DNA from 3 places in the Rhizobium sp. WYCCWR 11146 genome. Region 2 is predicted to be linked to each of the others. Evidence: predicted binding sites of a transcription regulator. Region 2 holds the regulator's gene; each other region holds the start of a gene.
What was found. The regulator HrcA, encoded in region 2, represses chaperone genes, less so after heat shock. The targets are predictions, from matches to a motif close to GTTAGCACTCNCNNNNNGNGAGTGCTAAC.
Positions count from the first base shown of each region.

Region 1: a site for HrcA is predicted at 1,224-1,252, ahead of groES (co-chaperone GroES). Genes of this name have one in related genera too.
Region 3: a site for HrcA is predicted at 1,392-1,420, ahead of HX899_RS07755 (co-chaperone GroES). Genes of this name have one in related genera too.

Region 1 is NZ_JACCEY010000033.1:65,296-68,570, reverse strand. It holds gene groL (chaperonin GroEL) at 1-797, opposite strand, end outside; gene groES (co-chaperone GroES) at 870-1,166, opposite strand; gene HX899_RS26915 (TIGR01459 family HAD-type hydrolase) at 1,561-2,409, shown strand; gene HX899_RS26910 (bifunctional riboflavin kinase/FAD synthetase) at 2,440-3,275, shown strand, end outside.
Region 2 is NZ_JACCEY010000031.1:151,710-154,984, reverse strand. It holds gene HX899_RS25095 (VOC family protein) at 1-53, opposite strand, end outside; gene rph (ribonuclease PH) at 50-769, opposite strand; gene hrcA (heat-inducible transcriptional repressor HrcA) at 898-1,986, shown strand; gene grpE (nucleotide exchange factor GrpE) at 2,097-2,729, shown strand; gene HX899_RS25075 (nucleoside hydrolase) at 2,772-3,275, opposite strand, start outside.
Region 3 is NZ_JACCEY010000011.1:256,814-260,088, forward strand. It holds gene HX899_RS07735 (HD domain-containing protein) at 1-64, opposite strand, end outside; gene HX899_RS07740 (DUF2934 domain-containing protein) at 70-396, opposite strand; gene HX899_RS07745 (hypothetical protein) at 450-812, opposite strand; gene HX899_RS07750 (hypothetical protein) at 922-1,212, opposite strand; gene HX899_RS07755 (co-chaperone GroES) at 1,562-1,876, shown strand; gene groL (chaperonin GroEL) at 2,030-3,275, shown strand, end outside.

The DNA.
Region 1 (3,275 bases), on a different contig from region 2:
TTGTTGACGACGAGCGTTGCGAGGGCTTCGCCTTCGACGTCTTCAGCGACGATGAGGAGCGGCTTGCCGGTCTGAACGACGGCTTCGAGAACCGGGAGCATCGACTGCAGGTTCGAGAGCTTCTTCTCGTGAAGGAGAATGAAGACGTCTTCGAGGTCGGCGATCATCTTTTCCGGGTTGGTCACGAAGTAGGGGCTGAGGTAGCCGCGGTCGAACTGCATGCCTTCGACGACTTCGAGTTCGGTTTCGGCGGTCTTGGCTTCTTCAACCGTGATGACGCCTTCGTTGCCGACCTTCTGCATGGCTTCAGCAATGTCGAGACCGACCTGCTTGTCGCCATTTGCCGAAATCGTGCCGACCTGTGCAACTTCTTCCGAAGTCGAGATCTTCTTGGCCTTAGCCTGGAGATCCTTCACGACATCGGCGACAGCGAGGTCGATGCCGCGCTTCAGGTCCATCGGGTTCATGCCGGCTGCAACGGCCTTGTTGCCTTCGCGAACGATCGCCTGGGCAAGAACGGTAGCCGTCGTGGTGCCGTCGCCGGCGATGTCGTTGGTCTTCGAAGCAACTTCGCGGACCATCTGGGCGCCCATGTTTTCGAACTTGTCTTCGAGTTCGATTTCCTTGGCGACCGAAACGCCGTCCTTGGTGATGCGCGGCGCGCCGAAGGACTTGTCGATGATGACGTTACGGCCCTTCGGGCCGAGCGTGACCTTCACTGCATCGGCGAGAATGTCGACGCCGCGCAGCATCTTTTCGCGCGCGGTGCGGCCAAACTTGATTTCTTTAGATGCCATATTCTTAACTCCTGAATTCGAGTTGTTCGGGCAAAAGGCCCGTCAGCCATTTCGGGAAAGCAGGTCGGCCGATCAGCCGATGATGCCCATGATGTCGGCTTCCTTCATGATCAGAAGGTCTTCGCCGTCGATCTTGACTTCGGTGCCGGACCACTTGCCGAACAGGATGCGGTCGCCAGCCTTGACGTCGAGTGCGACGACCTTGCCGGACTCATCGCGCGCGCCGGAGCCGACGGCGACGATTTCGCCTTCCTGCGGCTTTTCCTTGGCGGTATCGGGAATGATGATGCCGCCCTTGGTCTTGGCTTCGGACTCAACGCGGCGAACAACGACGCGGTCGTGAAGGGGGCGGAAGTTGGTGCTTGCCATTGTCTAATCCCTCGATCGAATGACATTCGCGGACCGGAGTGGCCCACATGGATAGATGTTAGCACTCCCTTGCGGTGAGTGCTAGCGACGAGCATTTAGGGATGGCTCCGAGAGGAGTCAATGAGAGCAATCACGAATTTTTGTGCCGGAATTGTGAAGAGACCCGAGAATAGTGCGAGATTGCGGCCGAAACCTGGGCGCAGCCGAACTTTGCCGAACTCGTCCGCCGTCAGCGATCTGCCGCTTCGCGATAATCATCAAAACCCTTTGCCCATCCGCTTCGCCGGATCGCCGTTCAAGCTCCTCGCATTGGTCCGGCAGCGAAGAAAATGCCTTGCCATCGCCTTGCGCCTTTGCAATGTCACCGGTGACTGAAGCAAATCGGGAAATCGGAATGGCCAAGCGGATAGAAAACTTCTCGGAGATATCAGGTCACTATGATGTGGTGCTCTGCGATGTCTGGGGCGTCGTTCACAACGGCGTCGATCCGTTCCCGAAGGCGGCCGCAGCCCTTGAAGCGGCACGCGAAAGCGGCCTCGCCGTTGTCCTTATCACCAATTCACCGCGCCTTTCCTGGCAGGTGGTCGAGCAGTTGCGCCAGATCGGCGTTCCCGACAGCGCCTATGACAGGATCGTCACCTCGGGCGACGTCACGCGCGGTTTGATCGCAGAGGGGCCGAAGACCGTCTTTCTGCTCGGCCCCGAGCGCGACAAGGCGCTTCTCGAAGGCATTGGCGTCGAGCGCCGGCCGGCCGGCGAAGCGCTATCGCTCGTCTGCACCGGCTTTTTCGACGACGAGACGGAGAAGCCGGAGGACTACACCGATATGCTTCTCGATTTCAAAGCCCGCGACGTGCCGATGATCTGCGCCAATCCCGACCTCATCGTCGAGCGTGGCCATCGCATCATCCCCTGCGCCGGCGCCATGGCCGCCTATTACGAGCAGCTCGGCGGCAGCACCCGCATCGCCGGCAAGCCGCACCGGCCGATCTACGAGGCGACGCTAGCGGCTGCCCGCGAGCTTAGCGGCGATTTCCCGGTCGAGCGTGTGCTGGCGATCGGCGATGGCATGCCGACCGATGTGCGCGGCGCCTTGAATTACGGCCTCGACCTCCTCTACATCAGCGGCGGTATCCACGCTAAGGAATATACTCTCAACGGTGAAACCGACGAGGCGATCCTCAACGCCTATCTCGAACGGGAAAACGCCGCGCCGAAGTGGTGGATGCCCCGCCTTGCATGAGACACGCCTTGCATGAAGAGAAGCCAGCCGATGACCGTCTTCCACCGCAATGAAACCCGGGAACCCCTACCCGCCCATCTGAAGGGCGGCGTCATTGCCATCGGCAATTTCGACGGCGTGCACCGAGGCCATCAATCGGTGCTGAACCGGGCGCTCGAGATCTCCAAGGCGCGCGGTATCCCCGCGTTGGTGCTGACCTTCGAGCCGCATCCGCGCACGGTCTTCCGGCCGCAGACACCGGTCTTCCGCCTGACGCCGGCCCCGCTGAAGGCCCGTATCCTGGAAACGCTGGGCTTCAGCGCCGTCATCGAATATCCTTTCGACTACGAGTTCTCGCAGCGCTCGGCCGATGATTTCATCCACTCGATCCTGAAGGATTGGCTCGGCGCCTCCGAAGTCGTCACCGGCTTCGATTTCCATTTCGGCCGCGGCCGCGAGGGCGGTCCCGCCTTCCTGATGAATGCCGGCCATACCTACGGCTTCGGCGTCACCCTGATCGATGCTTTCCGCGACGAAAACGCCGATGTCGTCTCTTCGAGCCATATCCGCGCGCTCCTGAAGGAGGGCAATGTCAGCGAAGTCGCCGGGATGCTCGGTTACCGCTATACGGTGGAGGCTGAGGTGATCGATGGCGAAAAGCTCGGCCGGCAGCTGGGTTTTCCCACGGCCAACATGCGCCTGCCGCCGGAGGTCGATCTTGCCGCCGGCATCTACGCCGTCCGCTTCCGCCGCCAGGACGGCACGCTCCACGATGCCGTCGCAAGCTACGGCCGCCGCCCGACGGTGACGGAAAACGGCGCACCGCTGCTCGAAACCTATCTTTTCGATTTCAGCGGCGATCTCTATGGCCAGCTCTGCTCCGTCTC
Region 2 (3,275 bases):
AGATCCCGCGCATAGAGCGCCGTTTCCAACATGCCTTCCAGCATGGGGTTCATCCTTCGACGGCTTGCTTCTGCAGCGCCACGAGTTCGCCGATGCCGTTTCTGGCAAGCAGCATCAGCGAGGTGAATTCGCCCTCGCTGAACGGCGTGCCTTCGGCCGTGCCCTGGATCTCGACGATCCCGCCGGTGCCCGTCATGACGAAATTCGCATCGGTCTCGGCCGAGGAATCCTCGAGGTAATCGAGATCGATCACCGGCTGGCTGGCGAAGATACCGCAGGAGATGGCGGCGACGTGATCCTTCAGGACCCGGTCGACCTTGATCATGTTGCGGCTTTCCATCCATTTCAGGCAGTCGTAAAGCGCGATCCAGCCACCGGTGATCGAGGCGGTCCGCGTGCCGCCATCGGCCTGGATGACGTCGCAATCGAGCGTGATCTGCCGCTCGCCGAGCGCCTGCAGGTCGACGACGGCGCGCAGCGACCGACCGATCAGCCGCTGGATTTCCTGGGTGCGGCCGCCCTGCTTGCCGGCGGCGGCTTCGCGCTTCATGCGTTCGCCGGTCGCCCGCGGCAGCATGCCGTATTCGGCCGTGACCCAGCCCTTGCCGGTATTGCGCAGCCATGGCGGCGTCTTTTCTTCGAGGCTCGCCGTGCAGAGCACATGCGTGTCGCCGAACTTCACCAGGCAGGAGCCTTCCGCATGCTTGGAAAAATTGCGCTCGAACGAGACCTTGCGCATCTGGTCGATTTTTCTGCCTGAAGGCCGCATTCTTATCTCCTGGGGTTTATTTGACCGCTTCTACGATTGGCGGCGCTCATTTGCAAATTCCCTTTTGCCACGGGTGTGAGTTTGACTTACTTTTCGGGAAGTATCATCAGCACGGGTTCGAAAGCTTCATGGGCATCAGGTCGACGTCGGTTTCGGATGCCGTAGCTGCGCTGGACGAGCGCTCCAGGGAAATTTTTCGTCGCATCGTCGAAGGTTATCTGGAAAGCGGCGAGCCGCTCGGTTCACGCAACCTGTCCCGTATCCTGCCGATGTCGCTGTCGCCGGCCTCGGTGCGCAATGTCATGAGCGATCTCGAAGAGCTCGGCCTGATCTATTCGCCGCATGTCAGCGCCGGCCGGTTGCCGACCCAGATCGGCCTGCGCTTCTTCGTCGACGCCTTCATGCAGGTCGGCGATCTCTCGGCCGAGGAGCGCGCCAACATCGACCGCCAGGTGCGGGTCGAAAGTGGCGGCAATCCCGTCGAATCGATGATGAACGAGGCAAGCCGCATGTTATCCGGCATTTCGCGCGGCGCCGGCCTCGTCATCACCTCGAAAAGCGATCCGGTGCTGAAACATGTCGAGTTCATCCGGCTCGAACCGACAAAGGCGCTGGCCGTGCTCGTCGGCGACCATGATCAGGTGGAAAATCGCATCATCGAGCTGCCGGCGGGCGTCACCTCCTCGCAGCTGACGGAAGCTGCGAATTTTCTCAATGCCCATATGTCCGGCCAGACCCTGCCGGAGCTTCGCAAACAGTTAAGCCGGTTGAAGGACGACGTCCGTCACGAGCTCGATGCCCTGTCACGCGATCTGGTCGAGCGCGGCATTGCTGTCTGGGCCGGCAGCCCGGACGAGGGAAAGCCCACGCAGCTGATCATCCGCGGCCGCGCCAACCTGCTCGAAGGCCTCGCCGGCGCCGAGGATCTCGACCGGCTGCGCCTTCTGTTCGACGATCTCGAGAAGAAGGACAGCCTGATCGAGATCCTCAATCTCGCCGAAAGCGGTTCGGGCGTGCGCATCTTCATCGGTTCGGAAAACAAGCTCTTCTCGCTGTCCGGCTCGTCGCTCATCGTCGCGCCCTATCGTGACGACGACGATCGCATCGTCGGTGCCGTCGGCGTCATCGGCCCGACGCGGCTCAATTATTCGCGCATCGTGCCGATGGTGGACTACACAGCCCAGCTCGTCTCCCGCCTTTCGCGCAATCAGCTTTGACGCGCAGCTATCAGTCACGCGGAATTTTCGCTTCTTTGTCACGCAGACTTGATTTTTTTCGGTCAAACCTCGATATCGGGCGCATCTGAAGACACCAACCGGAGACCGTCATGACCGATGACACGACGAAAAACGGACCTGACGCAACTGCGGCCGATGCCGCAGCCGACGCTGCCGCCTACGTCGAGAACGAAACTGCGCAGCAAGAGCCCGCCCAGCCGGACCCAATCGAGCTTCTGAAAGCCGAAAACGGCGAACTGCGTGACCGCTATCTGCGCCTTGCTGCCGAGATGGACAATCTGCGCCGCCGCACCGAGCGCGAAGTGAAGGATGCCAAGTCCTATTCCGTCGCCGGCTTTGCGCGCGACATGCTCGCCGTGTCCGACAATCTGCGTCGCGCGCTCGATGCCATCCCTCCGGAGACCAGGGCTGCGGCCGATGCCGGCCTGAGCACGCTGATCGAGGGTGTCGAGATGACCGAGCGCGCCATGCTGTCGGCTCTCGAGCGCCATGGCGTTCGCAAGCTGGAGCCGGTCGGCCAGAAGTTCGATCCGAATTTCCATCAGGCGATGTTCGAGGTGCCGAACCCGGACGTGCCGAATAACACGGTCGTCCAGGTCGTGCAGGCCGGCTTCACCATTGGCGAGCGCGTGCTGCGCCCGGCCATGGTCGGTGTCGCCAAGGGCGGTCCGAAGCCGGCCGAAGCCGAAACCAACTCTGTCTTCGACGAAAAAGACGCCTGAGATCGTTTCCTTTCCTCCTCGCGAGGAAGGGAAATCGAAGTTTTAGATGCGGGCGAAGCGTTCGATCAGCAGATCGAAGAAGCCGTCCGCATCGACATGGCGCATGACCCTGGCATTGCGCTTGCGCTCGGTCACGTGCCACCAGTCGACGACCGTCATGCCGACGGTAAGTTCGGACTGGACCTCGATCTCGACATTGCAGTCCCGGCCCTGGAAAAGCTCCTGCTTCAGCAGGTAGGCGACAACGGTCGGGTCGTGCAGCGGTCCGCCGTCGGAACCGTATTTCTCGATGTCGAACCGCTCGAAGAATTCCAGCATCTCGACCATGGCCTTTGCCGGCGCCGTGCCGATTTCGGCCATGCGCTTCACCCGGTCCTTGCGGGTCAGCAATTGATGCGTCACGTCAAGCGGCATCATCACGATCGGAACGCCTGAGCGGAAGACAATATCGGCGGCCTCGGGATCGACATAGATGTTGAATTCGGCTGCCGGCGTGATGTTGCCGCCCTCGAAGAAGCCGCCGCCCATCATCACCAGCTCGCGGAT
Region 3 (3,275 bases), on a different contig from region 2:
TTTTGTCCGCCTTACCTTCATGGGCCGTAAGAGCGATCTGGATGGCATGGTCGAGATGCTGCATGGCGATCACGGCCCTTCGGTCTTCTTGACTTTCCGTCGGAAAGGCTTTTCGCCCGTCGTCATCTCGATGTCAGGCACCGGCGCCCTGGCGACCTGAACGGGCCTCGTTCCTGGCCGATCGAAATCGCCGCTTTCACCGGCGCCTTGAAGCAGTGCCGCATCATCCCTGTCGTCTTCATCGAGCAGGTCCTGCAGCGTCTCATGCTCATCCTCGCCGGCCAGTTCGTCGCAGGCTTGCAGCCAATGGCGCTGGTCGGCGCCATCAGGACGCCCCTCGGCCTCCCAGATTTCGTAGGCGCGCTGGCGTATCTGCTCGTGCTTGTCTATAGCCATGATCTCCTCCAAGCGCAATTGAATGGGCCGTCCGAAGAGCGGCCAGCCGCCTATCAGGGCGTGTTGATGGTTGGAAGGAAATCCTCCACCTGTTTGCGTCGATCCTTTGGAAGCGTCTCCACCCGCTCCTTCCAGAACCGTTCGGCTTCCGGCGGATCCTCGTCCCATTGGCGAACATCGGTGATATTGTCGTCGATCATGGATCGGCGGTGGCCGCCGAGGCTGAGATATTCCTTTGCAACCTTCAGGCTTGGGGTTTCGGTATCGGTGCCGCTATCGCGATCTGATGCCGAGCTCGCGTTGCGTTGGGCTGTTTCCAATGCCCTTTTGCGATCGGTCTCGGCCCGTTCGGTATCGGCGGACCGCGCGTCGTCGGTGCCACTCTCGGGCGGCACGCTGGATTTGAAAGTCGTCATGGATCACCTTTCGATGTTGTGATCCAATAACCTTCGCAAGCAGTGAGAGTTCCGCATGGGTGGCGATTGATTTGAGCGGGCGGTCGAGGCGGAGCCACACAGCCTGCGCTCAATGGACGGCCATACTCACCATCCGATAGGGGTGCACGGCTTCGAATTGCGAGATCATCGCCGTTGCCTGCTGCAATACGAGCTCGGCATTTTCCGGATCGTCACGGGCGAGCTCATCGGCGTTGCCGCGGATCGCTTCGGCCATGTTGTTGGAGAGTGCGGCAAAGTGCGTGTTGCCTTCGACAAAAGCCTCACGCGCCGTGTCCTCCAGTGTACGAGCGATATCGACGAGGATTTCCTCGCGTTCCTCGATACTGAGGTCTTTGATGATATTGGTCTTCTCTTCCATGTCACTCACTCCAAAAAGACGTGGGACGATGACCGAGCTCAAGCAAGCCTCGATCATCAAAGAGTTGGGAATGCCGAAATCCGGATTCAAGCCTCAATCCTGCTCGAACTCGCCTCCGGCACCACGCCGTCGCCTTCGTTATTCGAACGCGGGAGGCGATTTTCTGTTCCCTGCCGGGCGTTAGCACTCACGAGCAGGTAGTGCCAATTTCTCTTCCATCACCTCTTGAATTGCAAAACCATCGAACCAAATCATTGTCGCAAGGCTCGCGCGCGAGCACCCGCCCGGATTGGTCATCCGGTCCGGCCAGGGAAACAAACGTCATCACTGTTTGTCGATGGAGGAAGACATGTCGTTCCGACCGCTTCATGACCGCATTCTCGTCCGCCGGGTCGATTCAGAGGAAAAGACCAAGGGCGGCATCATCATTCCCGACACCGCTAAGGAAAAACCGCAGGAAGGCGAAGTGATCGCCGTCGGCCCCGGCGCGCGCAACGAAGCCGGCCAGATCCAGGCGCTCGACCTCAAGCCCGGCGATCGCATCCTGTTCGGCAAATGGTCCGGCACCGAGATCAAGATCAATGGCGAAGACCTGCTGATCATGAAGGAAAGCGACGTGATGGGCATCATCGAGCCGCAGGGCGAAAAGAAGCAGGCCGCCTGAGATCCCTGCGGACATCAGTCGACGCTGGAGCGCTTCAGCTTTTCATGGAAACGCAAAACCGCTCCAACCTCTTATTTCTGACGCAGTTCCGAACGGAAAACCGCGTTGCACTTTTCCTGGAACTGCTCTGGCTGCCTATGAAGGAGTGAGGACATGGCTGCTAAAGAAATCAAATTCAGCACCGAAGCCCGCGAGAAGATGCTGCGTGGCGTCGACATTTTGGCCAACGCGGTGAAGGCGACCCTCGGCCCGAAAGGCCGCAACGTCGTTATCGAAAGATCTTTCGGCGCGCCGCGCATCACCAAGGACGGCGTTTCGGTCGCCAAGGAAATCGAACTCGAAGACAAGTTCGAAAACATGGGCGCCCAGATGGTCCGCGAAGTTGCTTCGAAGACCAGCGACGTCGCCGGCGACGGCACCACGACGGCAACGGTGCTGGCCCAGGCGATCGTCAAGGAGGGCGCCAAGGCGGTTACTTCGGGCATGAACCCGATGGACCTGAAACGCGGCATCGATCTTGCGGTCGCCGCCATCGTCGCGGAACTGAAGGCCAACGCCCGCAAGATCTCCAACAATTCCGAAATCGCCCAGGTCGGCACGATCTCCGCCAATGGCGATGCCGAAATCGGTCGTTTTTTGGCGGAAGCGATGGAAAAGGTCGGCAATGATGGCGTCATCACTGTCGAAGAAGCCAAGACCGCAGAAACCGAACTCGAAGTCGTCGAAGGCATGCAGTTCGATCGCGGCTATCTCAGCCCCTACTTCGTCACCAATGCCGACAAGATGCGGGTCGAGTTCGAAGAACCTTATATCCTCATCCACGAGAAGAAGCTCTCGAACCTGCAGTCGATGCTGCCGGTTCTCGAAGCCGTCGTCCAATCCAGCAAGCCACTGCTTATCATCGCTGAAGACGTCGAAGGCGAAGCCCTCGCAACGCTCGTCGTCAACAAGCTGCGTGGCGGCCTCAAGATCGCCGCCGTCAAGGCGCCCGGCTTCGGCGACCGCCGCAAGGCCATGCTCGAAGACATCGCCATCCTGACCGCCGGCACCGTCATCTCTGAAGATCTCGGCATCAAGCTCGAATCCGTCACGCTCGACATGCTCGGCCGTGCCAAGAAAGTCTCGATCGAGAAGGAAAACACCACAATCGTCGATGGGTCAGGCGCCAAGTCCGACATCGAAGGCCGTGTGGCCCAGATCAAGGCCCAGATCGAAGAAACCACTTCGGACTACGACCGCGAGAAGCTGCAGGAACGTCTTGCCAAGCTCGCCGGCGGCGTTGCCGTCATCCGCGTCGGCGGCTCGACGGAAGTCGAAGTGAAGGAAAAGAAGGACCGCGTCGACGACGCGCTTCATGCAACCCGCGCGGCGGTCGAGGAAGGCATTCTGCCGGGCGGCG